2 regions of the Paenibacillus sp. J22R160 genome follow, and region 1 is predicted to be linked to the other one. Evidence: riboswitches for the same ligand, from Rfam matches in the RefSeq annotation. Region 1 holds a riboswitch; the other holds the start of a gene.
The links. A riboswitch is a leader RNA that binds a small molecule or an ion and turns the genes downstream of it on or off. The one in region 1 is predicted to bind FMN.

Region 1 (8,634 bases):
AAATTTGTCCTGTGAGGAATGATTGAGAAAATTGAAATCCAGTAATTATACTGTTTACGAAAAGAATGATCAGTGTAGGAAAACCTAGTAAAACACCCCCTAGTACTAATAATCCATTCACATACAAATTGTGTAAAAAAAGAGTTGTCCAAGTGGAATCTTTTTTGATAAAAGATAGATTGCCGATATCCATATGTAGGATCAGAGTAATAAGGCTACCTATTATACAACCAGTCACGTATACAAGAATAGAAAGGTATAGACAATTTCTTAACTTCAAAAATTTAGCTATATTGGAACACTTCCTTCATCCTAATAATAGGGTTACATGTCCTGAAAATTGCAGGACATGTAACCCTATACTTATCATAAATACTTATAGGGATACAACAGCATGGACCACCCAAGAACACACCAACAATTGCAACGACGGCAGAATAAATGGATGAGCCAGTCAAAATAATGTTTAAAATCTGACTAACAGCAGCATACCCTACCCCAGTCCAACTTACGTATCCATATAGTTGGAAAAGAATACCTTGAGTAAGTATGAAGGCTAAGCAAGCCGCAAGACCTGCTACAGTCCAAAGCATAATACCTTTTCTATTTGATATTACCATTTTCGTTCACCTCCTATTTTTGGGATAATATGTAAATAGTTACAAATTGAGTATACAATAGTTTCCATAATAATACAATATATATTATATTATCCCAGATTAATATAGTTAGGAAGTTATTGTTAATAAATACCTAAATCCGTGAAAGTGAATATATGAAAACAATAGAATATGAACAGACTTGCCTTGAAAGAGGCACAATCTGTAGTTTGGCTTAGCTGCTGCGGTACAATTATAGTCACTGCTGGAAGCCATGATCAGGAGCGCCCACGGAGTCAAACCAACGGTATCGCTTACATGCGCCTAAAGGATGCTTAAGTATAAAGTTGGTTCATTACCAGGGAGTCTCGCATTTCATATTCCGTGTTATTCTTTCGAAAAATTGATTATTGAGATAAGTTATCCATCGTCTGGGAGCCACTCCTTGACGGTTTTAATGCTTAGAGCACGCACGTTCCAGACGGCAATAGCGGAATAACAAGCCGTTTTGGGACTGGCAGATGATCGCTAATGACGCTTAAAGGACATTTGCTTAGAGTAAGAAAAATCCGCTACCCATGCACCTAACATTCTTAGCGTATATAAAAAAAGGGCACTTTCCCGACAGCCTGAGATTTTCCCGCTATTCAAATCGTATAGCTCCCTGCAATTCCAATCAACCGTCTAACGCCATCGCGCAAATGCTCTTCATTCACGAAGGAATAGCTCAAACGGATCCAAGAGCGCATCTCTTTGAGCGGATCGCAGATCACTCCAGGAATGAAGGAGACAGATTGCCGAAGGCACTCCTCCAGCAGCTGGTCGACTGGGATGTGGTCCGGGAGCTGGAGCCACAGATTGAAGCCTCCTTGGGGGCTAACCCAGCGCCATCCAGTGGAGGCTAGCTCCTGTTCTACAATTTCTTTGCGAATCAGCAGGGCGATGCGCAGTTTCTCTAGATGCTGCTGCATCCGAGGTGATTCGAAGTAATGCAGGAACATTTTCTGATTGACGAGCGGTGTGCCGTTGTCAGCTAATGATTTGGCGGTGATGAGCGATTTGATGACGTGCTGGCCACCCATAACGGCACAAATACGAAGTCCGGGCGCGATATATTTGCTAAAGCTGCGGAGATACACGACCCATCCTTCCGTATCATAAGTCAGCATGGGCGGAGGAGGAGGCTGGTCTAAGTACATCTCATGAATGGCGTCATCTTCAATCAGCAAGCAGCGGTAGCGTTCAGCCAGTTCAACGAGCTGCTTGCGCTGTGCGGCTGGAACCGTGTAGCCCGTCGGATTATGAAAGGTAGGATTCATATAAAAAAGTCGCGGTTTATGCTTCTCCATAAGCCTCTCAAGATTCGCCAGATCATAGCCGTCCGGGGTGATTTCGACAGGAATGAACCGCGCCCCCTGCTGGCGGAAAATATCAAGTGCAGCGCTGTACGTCGGCCGCTCAACCAGGACCGGATCCATAGGCCGGATGTAGATCCGCGAGATGAGGTCAATGGCCTGCTGACCCCCAGTGGTAATCAACAGATCGCTGACAGTGAGCTGGAGGTTATGATGCCGAACCATGTAACGGCAGAGATACTCGCGAAGCTCCTCATCCCCCTGGGCGCTGGAGTAGGTGCCCATGAGTTTGGGGTAGATGTCGAAAACCTTCTTCACATGTTCGGACAAAAAGAGATTCGGCAGCAAGTTGGGATCAATCAATGCTTGCGAGAATTGGTACGTGACAGGTATTTGCTGAATTTCTGACAAGGAGTTTTTTAGAGCGCTGTACGTTGTGAGCGAACGATTGCTTTCCGCGTGCACCGTAGAGACTTGCTTCTCCGTCTTGCTGGGACTTACGTAGTAACCGGATTTCTCTTTGACGTAAGCTCTCTCATTTTGTTTCAGCAGCTGATAGGCGCGAAAAACGGTTAGCCTGTGCACCTTCAGCTCTTGGGCAAGCAGCCGGATGGAGGGGAGCTTGTCATGAGCTTGCCACTCGCCGCGATCCATGCGGGTTACAATATATTCGTAAGCCTGTCTGAAAAGCAGGTTAGCTTCTTTTCCAGATGATCCCGGAGCTTTCATCCCATATCCCCCCTCTGTTTACTCTATCATAAAGCATACCTTGGAAAACTGTTCTAGTATCATACATCTGTTCTGTTACTTACCTAGTATGATACATACCAAGAGGGGGAACAGTCATGATTATTTTTAATTATTTGCTTGTATGTCTAATTTTCGGCACGACATTTTTGGCGATCAAGGTAGGGGTAGATGCCTCAGCACCGCCATTTTTCTCAGCAGGCTTGAGGTTTTTCATTGCAGGCTTGCTTGTGTTCTGTTGGTTATTATGGCGCAAAAAAGCTACCGTAGCTCTTTTATTTCGCAAAGAGATGCTGCTTACGGGCATCGGTCTCACATTTGTCACATTCTCAACCTTGTATTGGGCGGAGCAATATGTGTCTTCCGGGATTGCGGCTGTATTATCGGCTACTGGACCCATTATGATTCTCATATTGCAAACGTTCGTGTTGCGACTGAAGGCGACAATGCTTTCGGTATTTGGCTGCATACTCGGCTTTGCAGGGATTATCATCCTATTGCTGCCACAACTTGCCGTATCCGCGAACCTCGTTTGGGTGATCGGGAGCGTGGCGATTCTGGTCGGAGAACTGTTCTATTGTATGGGAGCCCTATACTCCAAGAAGGTCATTCAGCAATTCCCGGAGGCATCGCCGATTGCGCTGAACGCGGCACAGATGATCTGCGGAGGGTTGCTGCTCCTGATTCTTTCATTGTTTACCGAGCATGTGGAAGTTCAAAGTCTATTCTCTCCAAAGGCGGCAGGCTCGCTGCTCTATTTAATCGTGATTGGCTCCATGGTGGGACACAGTCTGTTCTATTGGTTAGTGGCGAAAACGAATCCGGTTTTTCCAGCTACATGGCTGTACATTTCTCCGCTGATTGCCCTGGCCGTGGGGGTCCTATTTTATGGGGAAACCATCACTTGGGTTACGGCTGTGGGCGTGATAATCGTCATCGCTGGTACGATTTGTGCGAATCTGGACAGCCTGAAACAGCTGATGCTAAGACGAAAAACGGCGTAAATAAACAGATTTGTAAGTTAATTGGTATCTGTTTCATATGAATCAACAATTATAGAAATAATAACCGCAGGAGCACCTATTTGAACGCAGGCAGCGCAAGTTTGATGGAATGGAGCTAAGTGATGGGTCACATAACAGAGTTGATTGGTTCATATCTGCCTGTAATCATTGCCTTGTTATGCTTAATTGCAGCTTGGTTTTTCGGGGATTGGAGAAATTGGAAGACCTACTATCCAACTATTCTTTTTGCCATCTGCGTGGATTTTCTCGTTAGCCTTCTAAGTTATAATTATTCGCTTTGGGTTTTTCATAAAACCGCTGTAACGCCTAATCATACAATCGCGGATTTTCTAATTGCGTTTACTAATCTTCCCTGCATTGTGATGGTGTACCTCCACAAATATCCTTTTAAGTCGCGACCGCTGAAACAAGTCGTTTATATCGCCATTTGGTCGGCTATTTTTGCCTGCATTGAAGGACTATTCCTACTAATAAATTTGCTTGAATATGATAATAACTGGAATTTTGGGTGGTCTATTGCCGTCTGGGTTTTCATGTTCATTGGACTGCGCCTGCATTTTACGAGACCGTTATGGTCGTGGTTGCTATGTTTTACGGGAGTGGTTTTCTTGATTCTGTATTTCCATATTCCGATTTCTAAAATGAAGTAGATGAATCAATAGTAAGTTTGTGGTCAGCAGCAACAAGAAAAAGAAGGAGAATTAATCATTAATTCTCCTTCTCCTACATGTAAAACTAGCCACTAATGTCCAGATTCCCACCCAAATTGGGTTGAACACTTTGTTGCATCATTTGAACCATTTGCTGAGCTTGTTGTGTTGATTGGTCTTTAGCCATGTCAAGAACACGTATTTGCACAGCTTGAGCTAAGTTGTTCTGGGCTATGGGCATTGAAAGCGCAGAGATGTCCATGAGTCTCCTCCTCTATGAATGATTATGAATGATAAGCTAACATTTTATTTATCGGAAAATGAGTAGGAATTTCTTAGCTTAAGCGGGAATGAAAAATCCTTGCTTTTTTCATTTTATGGTGCTAATATTCATGAATAATATTACTTATGTTTTGTAAGTGAACTGTTGGTAGGACACTTGTGAAACATAAAGTTTCATAATTGAATCTTCGGGGCAGGGTGCAATTCCCTACCGGCGGTGAGGATACGTGCGTATGTATCTCAAGCCCGCGACTCCCGGCCTGTTAAGCAGGCTGGGACTGACTTGGTGAGAATCCAAGGCCGACGGTTATAGTCCGGATGGGAGAAGATGAATAACAGCTTGTTCAAAACTTAGGTTTTGGCAGGTCTGTTTGTCAATGCCCCCGCTGCGTATAAGAGCGGGGGCATTGTCTCTTTCAGGAGGTTCAATTCAAAACATCATATAGGGATCTTTGAGCTAGGCTCAAAGTCTCTCAATTGTGGGAGGTTTTTGAATTGGAAAATGTATTTAAGCTAGGAACAAAGGGCGCGAATGTGATCTCAACGCGCTCAGGCGGCATCAGCGGGGTTTGGTATGTGGCACTTGGAGCTACGCTCTGGGGGCTCGACCCACTCTTCAGGATCTTACTGTTAAAAAGCTTTACTTCAGCGCAAATCGTGTTTATTGAGCATTTGCTTCTTGCCTGCTATGCGCTGCCGGTACTGGTGAAGTACCGTAAAACCTTGATCGGCAAGCTATCGCTAGGAGTCATCGGCGCTTTGCTGTTCATCTCATGGGGCGGTTCGGCGATTGCGACCATCTTATTTACAGCTGCATTCTCGCACGGCAATGCGAACGCGATACTGCTATTACAGAAATTACAGCCCTTGTTCGCTATCATTCTGGCTCGCGTGATGCTCAAAGAGACGCTGCCTTCTAAATTTTTTACCTATATTGCAGTGGCGCTGCTTGGTACGTATTTGCTGACATTCGGCTTTTCGTCGCCAGAGATGGGTCTCAAAGATTTGGGGACGATAAGCTGCTTATTCTCGATCCTTGCAGCTGGATTATGGGGCGGATCGACCGTCATGGGCAAGTTCTTATTACAGAAAAAGCTGGATTTCCCCATCGTTACTTCGCTCAGATTCCTGCTCGCTATTCCATTGCTGACGGTTGTCCTTATTGCAAGCGGCGATGCTTGGCACGTAACCGGAACGAGCGGTGGTCTGACACTAATAGCTGTGAACCTGCTGTTCCAGGCGTTTTTCCCGGGCCTGCTCTCCATGCTCCTCTATTATAAGGGGCTGACCTCGACCAAGGCATTCTTTGCAACTTTGGCTGAGTTGGCCTTCCCGGCGGTTGGCGTCTGTGTGAACTGGCTTGTATTTGGGCAAAAGCTAACCGTAGGCCAGCTCGCTGGCTTCATCGTGATTTGGCTGACACTCTGGGTAATGAGCCGCAATCAGAGCAAAGCAGCGGCTTAAAGTGCTGTTATTAAGCTTCAGACCCCTTTGCTGAACCTTTCACGTGGGAGGAACTTGCCATGTTAAGCTTGATTGGATTCCTAACGGGAAATTCTCCCGTTATTTCAATCAATTCTCGTCTGAAAATCCAATTAACTGGAAAAATAACCGTTATTTTTCTCCGACAGCTCCGCTTTCTAGCATAATCGCCACCATTAACAGGAGAAATTCCAGTTATTCTTGTTTTAGCTGGCGTTACTTCACGAAATAGCGGTAGTATTTCCCGTTAATCTGAAGAGGCTGTCTCAAAAACTCAATAAAGAGGCTCTCCCTCTGTCACATGATGACCTTGGGAGAGCCTCTTTATTTGCTTGCCAGCCTCTCGACGCCGGTATCACCACCAGCTTCTCGCAGCAGCAGCCCCCAAGCAGCCTCAGGAAACCTTCGGCACCTTGGGCTTACCATCCTTTTGCGCCGCTCCCCCAGGCTCCAGATAAAAGGAAACCCCGTTCCGCTCGTTCGCGGCACGCACGGTCATGCCGTGATGGTCCATGATCTGCTTCACGATGGCAAGACCGAGCCCGAACTGGCCGTCCCCGCCAGAGCGGAAGGGCTCAAAGAGGCTGTCCGCGATCGTTTGATCGAGCGGCGGACCATCGTTACTGATCTGCAGCTGCGAGAAATGGGCTGCAGCTTGCTTGGCCTCGCCACTTGCTGGCGATGTGAGGATAATCCGGATGCCGCTTTTGGCATAGCGGAGTTGATTATCGAGCATATTCTCCAAGGCAATCTTCCATTGGTCGGGGTCGCCATGCAAGGTGGCAGGGGGGAGCTCCATCTCCCACTCGATTTCGGGCCGGCGATAGCGCAGCCTTTCAACCACATCTTCGATGACCTCATGGAGCTTAAAGGAGCGGAAAGGCTTCTCGCGAGCAGTGACATAATTCAGCTTATTGAGCAGCAGCAGGTCGCGAATACGCTTCTCCAGGCGCTCGCCTTCTTTCAGAATGACGCCTAAGCTTTCGTTCAAGGTCCCTTTCGGGAAAACCCCGTCGAGGATGGACTGCGCATAGCTGCGGATAACCATGACAGGGGTTTTTAGCTCGTGAGAAGTGTGCTGCAGGAAAAATTGCTGCGCGCGGTCCTGGCGCACGAGACGCTGCCGCATCGCTTCGATGGCTTTGGCAAGACGTCCCACTTCATCCTTGCGCCCGGTTTCAATCGGATCATGCCAATCACGCTCAGCCATGCGTCCAACGTGACGTTCCATCTGCACGAGTGGACGTGTGAAGTAGCGGGCGATGATGAGACAGGGCAGCCATGAAATCACGATGAGGCCAACCATCATCAACATAAGTCTGCCGAACATGGTCATGACTAGGTCATTGCGGTAATTGCCCCAGGCATATGAGACGATAAAGCCGGGCTGGCCCTGGACGACCTCTTTTCGAATCACATAAAAGATACTTTTCTTATCAATGCTGGTTGTGTACTTGGCAACGGGCAGCTTTTGGGCATAAGCATCCTGCTCCATGGCTTGTATGAAGGGCTCCCCGCTTGTGAAAGCATTGTTAAGTGTCTGTGCCTCTTGGGTTCCGATAATCGTAAAATGCCGGATGGCTGGCGCGCTCAGATTTGCTGTAAAGGGAGACATCACCTTCGTTGCAATTGAGGCTTCCAGAGGGATGCCAGGGATTGTGCCGCTAGTCTGCAGCGTTGCCGTTGCCGGTAAGGCTTCAATTTTAGAGACACTGAGTGGTAGCGTATCGGCAGGGGTTAATGTTTTTATATCCGTCATGATATCTGTTTTTACCCCGGTTATCCCTTTTGTAGCCAGTGTTAGGGTAGGCGATGTCAACGTCGTTGCTTCCATCCGAAGCCCACTTTGCGTATCTAGTAGAATATCGTACAGCTGCTCTGTAAAAAATCCCTTCAACGTCCAAGGCAGCAGAACGGCAAGCAGCGTGAAAATGAGCAGCGTTAAAGCCGCGAATGCCCCCCATAGCTTCATAGCAAGCGGCCATTGTCCTAATCGAAGCGTCATGCTTTCACCATCCTATATCCGTATCCGTATACGGTTTCTAATCGCAGCTCTGGCAGCTTGCGGCGAAGCCTGCGTACCAAATCATCCACGACCCGGTCAGTTCCGAAGTAGTCGATCCCCCAAACAGCTCGGAGCACTTGTTCACGCTCTAGCACTTGGCCATGATGGCCAACTAAATATAGCAGCAGCTCAAATTCCTTGGAGGTAAGCTCCAGTTTGCTGCCATCCTCTGCTGTTACTGTGCGCGCTTGCTCATCGATGAGATAGGGAGCTATGTTCAGCTTCGTGCGGCGTTCCAGCCCTGCTGGTATCATGCCGGCAGGATGCCCGCCGTATACGCGTTCCAGCAGCTTGCGAGTGCGAATGACGAGCTCGCGAGGTAAAAAAGGCTTGGCCAAATAGTCGTCGCTCCCCATTTCTAGGCCAATGATCCGATCGATATCCGCGTCTCGCGCTGATATGAAAATAACGGGCTGCGCTGGCTGATCC
Region 2 (8,634 bases), on a different contig from region 1:
TCTAAATGTACCAAGGGGTTAAGCGATAAGCGTTTGCTGTCCCGAGCTGTCCGATCACCGAACAGCCAAGCAACTCCTGCATGTGCAGCATCATGGAGCGTCATAGCAATCAGGAAGGCAAGCAGCCTGGGAAGCAGTGATTCCAGATGATAATAAGAAAGCATTAGGAAGTGAACTGTTTCGTCAAGTTGGCCATCTCAATTGCCGTTACTGCCGCTTCCCAGCCTTTGTTGCCGGCTTTCGTACCTGCACGCTCAACTGCTTGCTCGATTGAATCTGTTGTTAAAACGCCAAAGATCGTAGGAACGCCTGTTTTGAGGTTAATTGCGGATACACCTTTCGCAACTTCGCTGCAGACATAATCAAAGTGAGGCGTTGATCCACGAATGACAGCACCTAGGGTAATAACAGCATCGTATTTCCCGCTCTCTGCCATTTTTTGAGCAATGAGCGGAAGTTCGAACGCTCCCGGTACCCAAGCGATATCAACTTCACTTTCCTGCACGCCATGACGTTTCAAAGCATCTTGTGCGCCGCCAAGCAATTTGGATGTAATAAATTCATTGAAACGACCTACAACGATACCATATTTCAAATTCTGCGATATTAAATGTCCTTCATAAATTGTAGCCATGATTACATTCTCCTTTTCTATATAAAAACCGTTATTCGTAATGTGTAGGGTCAGATCCCGCTGCCGGAATCATGGAAACTCAGCAAATGGCCAAGCTTTTGTTTTTTCGTCCGCAGGTAATTCACATTGTCCTCTTTGCTTGCCATTTGAATCGGAACGCGTTCAACGACTTCAAGGCCGTAGCCTTCCAGCCCCTTAATTTTGCGTGGGTTATTCGTTAACAGACGCAATTGCGTAATGCCGAGATCTTTTAAAATTTGTGCGCCAATTCCATAATCACGAAGATCTGGAGCGAAGCCAAGCTTAATATTCGCTTCTACGGTGTCTAATCCCTGCTCTTGCAAGGCATAAGCTTTTAATTTGTTGATTAGACCGATGCCGCGACCTTCCTGTCGCATATATAATAATACACCATTGCCCTCTTCATCAATCTGTTTTAATGCAGCATCGAGTTGAGGACCGCAATCACAGCGGTGAGAATGGAAAACATCTCCAGTTAAACATTCGGAGTGCACACGTACCAACGTTGGTTTGGATGGGTCAATTGTCCCTTTGACAAGAGCAACATGCTCTTTGTTATCCAGTTGGTTCGTATAGGCGATCGCTTTAAAGGTACCGAAATCCGTAGGAAGCTTAATTTCGACCTCACGCTCAACCAATTTCTCCTGTTGATTGCGGTAGTGGATCAAATCTTGAATCGTAATGATGTGCAAATCATGTTTCTTGGCAATTTCCATAAGATCCGGAACCCGAGCCATCGTCCCGTCTTCCTTGATGACTTCACAAATGACCGCTGCCGGATAGGACCCGCATAGAACAGCCAGATCAACTGCTGCTTCTGTATGTCCGGCTCTGCGGAGTACGCCGCCTTTTTTGGCGATTAGCGGGAAAATATGACCTGGTCTGCGGAAATCCTGCGGTCTTGTATCTGGATTGATCAAGCCCATAACCGTTCTTGAACGCTCATGTGCAGAAATCCCCGTGCTTGTATCTACATGGTCTACAGAAACCGTAAAGGCGGTGCCATGATAATCCGTATTTCTTGCAACCATCGGCGGCAAGTCAAGCTCTTGAGCCCGCTCTTCTGTAATCGGCGTGCAGACAAGCCCGCGGCCTTCTTTGATCATGAAGTTAATCACTTCCGGCGTCGTTTTATCCGCCAGTGCGATAAAATCCCCTTCGTTCTCGCGATCTTCATCATCCACAGCGATAATTATTTTCCCTAAACTGAGATCCTTCAGTGCCTCTTCGATTGTACTGAATTTAATTTCTGTCATATTCACCTCTCCTAACCAAACTATCTTTGTAAGCTAGCCGCCATTACATAAAGCCATGATCCGCCAGAAAGCTCGCGGTAAGTGTGCTTTGCTTTTTACCGCCACCTTCTGAGGCATCAGCAGGACCGAACTTTAGCAGTCGTTCCATATATTTGCCCAGAACATCGCATTCCATGTTAATCGTATCTCCTGCTTTTTTATCATGCAGAACGGTTTGAGCCAGTGTATGCGGAATGATCGAAACGGCTAGGTCACGCTCTGTGACATCGACAACCGTTAGGGAGATCCCGTCAATGGTGATCGAACCGCCAGCTATGATATATCGGAAAATGTGTTTATCCTCTGGTTCGAACCGATAAACAACCGCATTTTCTTCTGGAATACGCGAAATGATCGTTGCTGTTGAATCCACATGTCCTTGCACAATGTGACCGCCGAAGCGGCCGTTCGCCGCCATCGCTCGCTCCAAATTCACGCGCGTGCCGGCTTGCAGCTTGCGCAAATTCGTCTTCCGGTACGTTTCCGGCATCACGTCTACGGAGAAAGATTCCTTATCAAACGAAATGACTGTCAGACAAACGCCATTCACCGAAATGCTGTCCCCCAGATGGACGTCCTCCAGGATTTTACTCGCACCAATCGTTAATACCATAGCTTGACCTACGCTATGAATGCGGCGCATGTGGCCGATTTCTTCAATAATGCCGGTAAACATGACAGCCCTCCACTCGTTAGCTCTGATAAATCGGATACCCGGTTAGGCATACATCCGGTCCGAACTGCTCGACCTTTAACCGGTCGAGCGTAATTGCATCATCCATCTTCGCGAAGCCTTCGAAGGTGATGTTCATGGGTGCTGCCTGCCCGCCGCCGATAATTTTCGGCGCAAACATCAGCACCAGCTTATCCAGCAGGCGCCGCTCCAGCATGGCGCCGCTAAGCTTGCCTCCACCCTCGAGGAGGATGGAGCCGATCTCGCGCTCGCCGAGCTGCCGCATGGCGAGCGTCAGGTCCACCTGCGGGCCGTCCCCGCAGGTGAGGACCGTGATGCCGCGCGCTTCCAGCGCGGCACGCCGCTCTGCGGGCGCCTGTGCGGTGGCGAGCAGGATCGTCGGCTGACGCTCCTGCTCGGTGAGCACCTGGGCGCCCAGCGGGACTCGCAAGCGCGAGTCCGCGACGATCCGTACCGGCTGCACAGCCGGTACGTCGCCGCGCGCGCTTAAGCGCGGGTCGTCGGCGATGACGGTATCGACGCCAACCATGATACCCTGATGCCGATGGCGCAGGGTATGCACGAATGCGCGCGATGCAGGCGACGTGATCCATTTGCTGTCGCCTGTTTTGGAGGCAATGCGGCCGTCGAGCGTGCTAGCCGTTTTCAGTGTCACGAAGGGCATACGCGTGACAATGTATTTATTGAAAGCCTCATTCATGGCTGAGGCTTCCTCTCCCAGTAGCCCAAAAGACACGTCTATGCCATGGGCACGCAGTTTGGCGATCCCCGTGCCCGCAACCTGCGGGTTCGGGTCGGTGCGCGCGACGACAACACGAGTAACACCGGCTTCAATGAGACGGTCGCTGCAGGGCGGCGTCTTACCGTAGTGGCTGCAAGGCTCGAGTGTGACATACGCCGTACTGCCCCTTGCTTCCTCGCCTGCCATCTGCAAGGCAAGAACCTCAGCATGGCCATGTCCGCGCTTTAGATGCGCCCCCATTCCCACGATACGTCCCTCTTTCACCAGCACGCATCCGACAACGGGATTAATCCCTGTTTGGCCAAGAGCACTCTCGGCCATTTGCAGAGCCAGCCTCATGTAAGCTTCATCATTCAAGACATGCATGTGTGTTCACTGCCTTTCCAAGCTAATTTGAAATAGAATGCAAAAAGACCCCTCCGTATATCGGATAGGGGCCAGAGATTGTTTAGGTAACACGAAGAAGCTTCATCCATTCACACTTGCTGCATTTTTGATCAAATCAAACAAGCACGACGTATCCATGCGAAAGCATAGACCTGCCGAATTTTTGTTCTCGTGAAAAAATGTACAAGCATGCATAGCGAATCTAATGTTCGCGTATTCCTTCTCCCATCCAGACTATACTGTCGGTCCCGGATTCTCACCGGGTCAGCCGTAGCGAAGCTGTATATCAGGTACCGCTAGCTTCAAAACGGGTCACGGACTAATCGTTAGCAGATAAATGATCCTGCCGTCGAATCACCGCCGGTGTGGAATTTCACCACGCCCCGAAGGTTTGCACACATATGAAAAGTAACTTATGAAAAATTTATCACTCAGTCATCGAAAAAGCAAGGCCTTTTTTGCCTCGCCCAACAAAAAACGACTCTTTTTGCACCTGTTCAACCCGATTTTGCCCTATAAGTAAACACCCCCCAAACCCTTTACAAGGCGGGAGGTGTTCAGTTCTTATAACCAAATTATAGCCCTACAGCTTTACCATCCAAGTTCCAAGATGGGTTAATTGGGATGCCCAGATGTTTAAGGGCCGTTATCATGACATCTGTTTGATTCGGTGCAGGCGAGATTAAGCCTGGAGTCGCTGCATTTCCGCTAACAATCACAAAAATCGTGCGCTCTTGAAGGCTATTGCCGCCATGGCTCGTTCCCAGACCGCCGTGATCCGTCGTCAAAATGATTATCCAGTCTTCTTGCGCGTACGTACTGCGGTTATGAATCGAATTAACAATCGCACCAATTCTTGCATCCGTCTGCTCGATAGCCGTCATGTACGGTGGTATCGTAGGTGAGAATCCATATGTATGCCCAGCATGGTCAACATCATCGAAGTGAATGAATGTTAAATCCGGACTGCCGTTTTGCATCAAACTAACGGTGTTGTCTCTCACTAAATCATCTGAGGTTACACTGAGTTCCGAGTCGATTCCAGCTATTATGTTGTCGTTAATTGGTGCCCAAGCAACAATGGAATTTGTAGATAGATTAGAGGCATATTGTTCGGCGCGCACCATCAGGGATGGATATTGCGTGAAGTTGCTTCCTGTGAAAGTATTGCTTGTTACGCCGTGTTTGTTCAGCCAAACACCCGTTTGAACCGTAGACCAGCCTGTCCCACTCCATGTATAGTTAGAATTGGCCATTGCGTTGAAACTGTAAGCGCCACTTGCGGTAAGTGCATCTATATTTGGTGTATTAGCTGCTTGCAGAGCGTCCGGACGGGTGCCGTCAATGCCAATTACAAGCACTTTTTTGCTACTGGAGCCTATTGCTGCCGATTGATACATATCTCTGATTTCATTTGCGCTAAGCGCCCTTTTGAAAATTTGAAGATGATCGAGATTTGCATTTAATTTACTTGGATAATTAAGCGTGCCATCTTGCGCAACAACAGTGGGGTAAGTCGTATTAATCGTAGTATTTTTTTGTGAGATATCAACAGAGGTTACTTCGACGCCATCCTTATAGAGTCGGGCCGAACCGTTCCGTTGATGAGATACGGTAATGAAGTGCCAACTGTTATCAGCCACTCCGGGTATGTAAGCGTCACTGCGAGTTTTGCCTTGAGGTGTGAAGTTCCATTTGATTCGCCCATCGGAGAGGAGGGAAACCATCCAACCCGTATTGGCACCGGTATTCCAATTTTTGTTACTAATAATCGATGGATCTCCTGTTACCCCGGAAGAGCGTATCCAGAAGGAAACGGTGAAATCGGCAGTTCCAAATGTCGTGGCGGGGGTACTGCCCAGATTTAAGTATTGCAAAGTTCCATTAAAGCCAATCCCTTGATTCATACGTCCGGCTGCAAAACTAGGAGAACCTTGCAAAGTGACTGGCACATTGTTCGGGGAAGTGTCTAATAGATTTCCATCAAGCTTGAGTTGAAGAGACGGATCGGTGGGCACAGAAGCACTTGCTGCAGGTACAAACGTAAGCACGCTTGTTAGCAGTGTAGCACTGAACAAAACCGACCTGATTTTACCTTTAAAAACACTTGCAAACATCATTAATTCACTCCATTGATCATAAATTCCAACAAAAACATAGGGTATAATGTATAAAGTGTTATGTGTTTAGTTTTTATTTGTTGGTAATTTCAGGTTAACATAGATAATCTCAGTTGTGTGTTAAGTTATTATGGAGCTTTGACAAGCAAAAAAAGAACCTGCTGATGGTTATCAGCAGGTTCTTCTCTATGCTTAGCTGTTTGAATTAAACTTCTACAACTTCTACTTTTTCCATCAAATCTCTGCCTTTGAAAGCATCGACTAATTCCATACCTTTGGATACTTTACCGAATACAGTATGTTGTCCATCAAGGTGAGGCTGCGGTTGGTAAGCGATGTAGAATTGGCTTCCACCTGTGTTTCTGCCTGCATGAGCCATAGCCAAGGAGCCGCGCTCATGTTTGTTAGGGTTGATTTCACAGTCAATTTGGTAGCCTGGGCCGCCAGTTCCTGTGCCGGATGGACAACCGCCTTGTGCGACGAATCCTGGAATTACACGATGAAAAACAAGTCCGTTGTAGAAACCGGAGTTTGCTAATTTTTCAAAGTTGGCAACGGTATTTGGCGCGTCTTTTTCGAAAAGATCGATAAGAACTTCGCCACCGCCTGCTAGTTTAATTTTTGCTTGTTTGGCCATTGTGGTCCACTCCTTTAGACAATAATATCTTATTCTACTATGAAACCATGCATTTCACAAACCTAGCTACATCTCGAGTATAATTCGGCCTTGGCCATGGCCGGTTTGACTGAAGATATGTGCATCCCGGACAGCATGAAGAGGGAAGGAATGGCCGATGACAGCTTTCCAATGCCCCTCCTCCATCCTCTGTGCGATTTCCACCATCGTCTCGGATGGCAGCAAGGCATTGGAAAATTCGGCTCGAATTCCAAGCTCCTGTGCCTTCTCCTGCGAGGGCTGCCCTGCAATAGAGAGGAGCAAGCCGCCTTTTTTTATTACAGCATATGAACGTTCTAGCGTTGTACCGCCAACGGTATCTAAGACGAGATCTACCTCACTGACGATATCTTCAAACTTACTCGAAGTATAATCAATGACCTCAGCAGCCCCAAAGGATTTAACCAGCTCAACATTGGCAGCGCTGCAGGTACCTATCACCTGGGCACCTGCCCAGACCGCCATCTGAACTGCAAATGAGCCTACTCCCCCTCCAGCCCCATGTATAAGCACTCGCTGTGCTCTCTGCAAGTTCCCGTGGTTAAACAATGCTTGCCAGGCTGCTGTCGCACCACCAGAAATCGTTGCCGCCTCTGCGAAGCTTACGCCAGACGGTTTGAGCGCTATACGCAGGACGTCTGTTGTGAGGTATTCGGCATACGCACCGTTGGAGCTGCGTCCAAACACGGCTTGCCCCTTCTGAAACTTCGTGACCCTTGCACCCACCACTTCAATCACCCCGGCAAAAGTCGATCCAGGCATATAAGGAAACTTCGTGGGGCGTATAGCTTTGAACAAACCTTGACGCCCCTTCCAATCAACTGGTAATACCCCAACCGCATGTACATGAACAAGCACTTCATCCTCCTTTGGCGAAGGACGATCCATCGTCTCTACCTGCAATACTTCAGGCCCTCCGTGCTGGTACACCGTTACCCCTGTCATCTTCAAGTTTTCCATCTATCGATCCCCTCTCTTCCGCTGAATTTGCTATCGCCCTCCCCTCATTGTAGAATGTATTTTACATAAAATAAAATATATCTAATGTCAATTATATATAACCTTGAGTATATGAATGATACGGAGGGACATCCTAAGATGGAGATGCTGCAGCTTCATTATTTTCAAGTGGTTGCCAAATTAGAACATATGACGAAAGCGGCTGAAATCCTGCGAATCGCGCAGCCAGCTCTTAGTAAGACGATTTCGCGGCTAGAAGCTGACTTGGGAGTTCCATTGTTTGATCGGCAGGGTAGACAGATTAAGCTGAATTCCTATGGCAAAGCCTTTTTAGTCAAAGTGAATGCCGCACTTGGTTTGTTGGAAGAAGGCAAGCGCGAAATTGCGGACTTGGCCGGTCTCGAGCATGGCCAGCTTTACATTGCAACTACCGCAATCAGCCGCTTTTCCGATCTGTTTGGCTCTTTTGCCGCTGAGCACCCCACGGTGAATTTCAAGCTAACTCAATCAACCTCGGAAGAGTCCAAAATGCATCTGCTCCTAAGTGGTGAAGTGGACTTCGCGATCACCTTCTGCTTGCCTTCTGATTTTGAAAACCAAGGAATCGCGAGTAGGCCATTTTTGACAGAACAAATATGGCTAGCTGTCCCACCCGGACACCGGTTAGTTGGTCGCGAAAGCATACATTTGCATGAAGCTGCTCAAGATTCGTTCATTGTTATGAAAGAGGGGCATCGCTTTCGTCAAAAAACGGATGCTTTATGCCAGCAAGCCGGCTTTTCGCCGAAAATCATCTGCGATGTGAATGACTTTTCCGCCATTAGCAGTCTCGTGCAAGCGGGAATGGGCGTATCCTTGGTCACTTCTTCACCTTCTGCCGTACAACGCAAAGACAATACTCCCCACCTGCTTCGCATCCATGAGCCGGTAAGCCAGCGCACCTTCCAGCTAGCGTGGCTGCGCAATCGATACTTATCCCAAGCGGCAGATGCTTTCCGCGACTATGTAACTTCCTATTTTCCGGATAAGAATCCCCGCAGCTAATAAAAAAACTATCCCTCAGGTCGTGAATGACCTAAGGGATAGCCCTTAATCAGCCTGGAAT

Region 2: it holds a riboswitch for FMN, as region 1 does, so the genes downstream of both, ribD (bifunctional diaminohydroxyphosphoribosylaminopyrimidine deaminase/5-amino-6-(5-phosphoribosylamino)uracil reductase RibD) here and AC58UW_RS16635 (DMT family transporter) in region 1, are expected to answer to the same signal.

The regions. Positions count from the first base shown of each region.
Region 1 covers NZ_JCAUAU010000006.1:296,431-305,064, reverse strand. Annotated here, with positions in the region: gene AC58UW_RS16665 (stage II sporulation protein M) at 1-238, opposite strand, end outside; gene AC58UW_RS16660 (putative cyclic bacteriocin) at 285-620, opposite strand; gene AC58UW_RS16655 (aminotransferase-like domain-containing protein) at 1,247-2,683, opposite strand; gene AC58UW_RS16650 (DMT family transporter) at 2,800-3,705, shown strand; gene AC58UW_RS16645 (CBO0543 family protein) at 3,828-4,376, shown strand; gene AC58UW_RS16640 (YjfB family protein) at 4,462-4,638, opposite strand; FMN riboswitch at 4,839-4,992, shown strand; gene AC58UW_RS16635 (DMT family transporter) at 5,193-6,122, shown strand; gene AC58UW_RS16630 (HAMP domain-containing sensor histidine kinase) at 6,535-8,145, opposite strand; gene AC58UW_RS16625 (response regulator transcription factor) at 8,142-8,634, opposite strand, start outside.
Region 2 covers NZ_JCAUAU010000004.1:458,353-466,986, forward strand. Annotated here, with positions in the region: gene AC58UW_RS12875 (site-2 protease family protein) at 1-164, opposite strand, end outside; gene ribH (6,7-dimethyl-8-ribityllumazine synthase) at 164-634, opposite strand; gene AC58UW_RS12885 (bifunctional 3,4-dihydroxy-2-butanone-4-phosphate synthase/GTP cyclohydrolase II) at 685-1,911, opposite strand; gene ribE (riboflavin synthase) at 1,955-2,626, opposite strand; gene ribD (bifunctional diaminohydroxyphosphoribosylaminopyrimidine deaminase/5-amino-6-(5-phosphoribosylamino)uracil reductase RibD) at 2,643-3,752, opposite strand; FMN riboswitch at 3,987-4,168, opposite strand; gene AC58UW_RS12900 (LamG-like jellyroll fold domain-containing protein) at 4,349-5,890, opposite strand; gene AC58UW_RS12905 (peptidylprolyl isomerase) at 6,099-6,530, opposite strand; gene AC58UW_RS12910 (NADP-dependent oxidoreductase) at 6,597-7,529, opposite strand; gene AC58UW_RS12915 (LysR family transcriptional regulator) at 7,641-8,573, shown strand.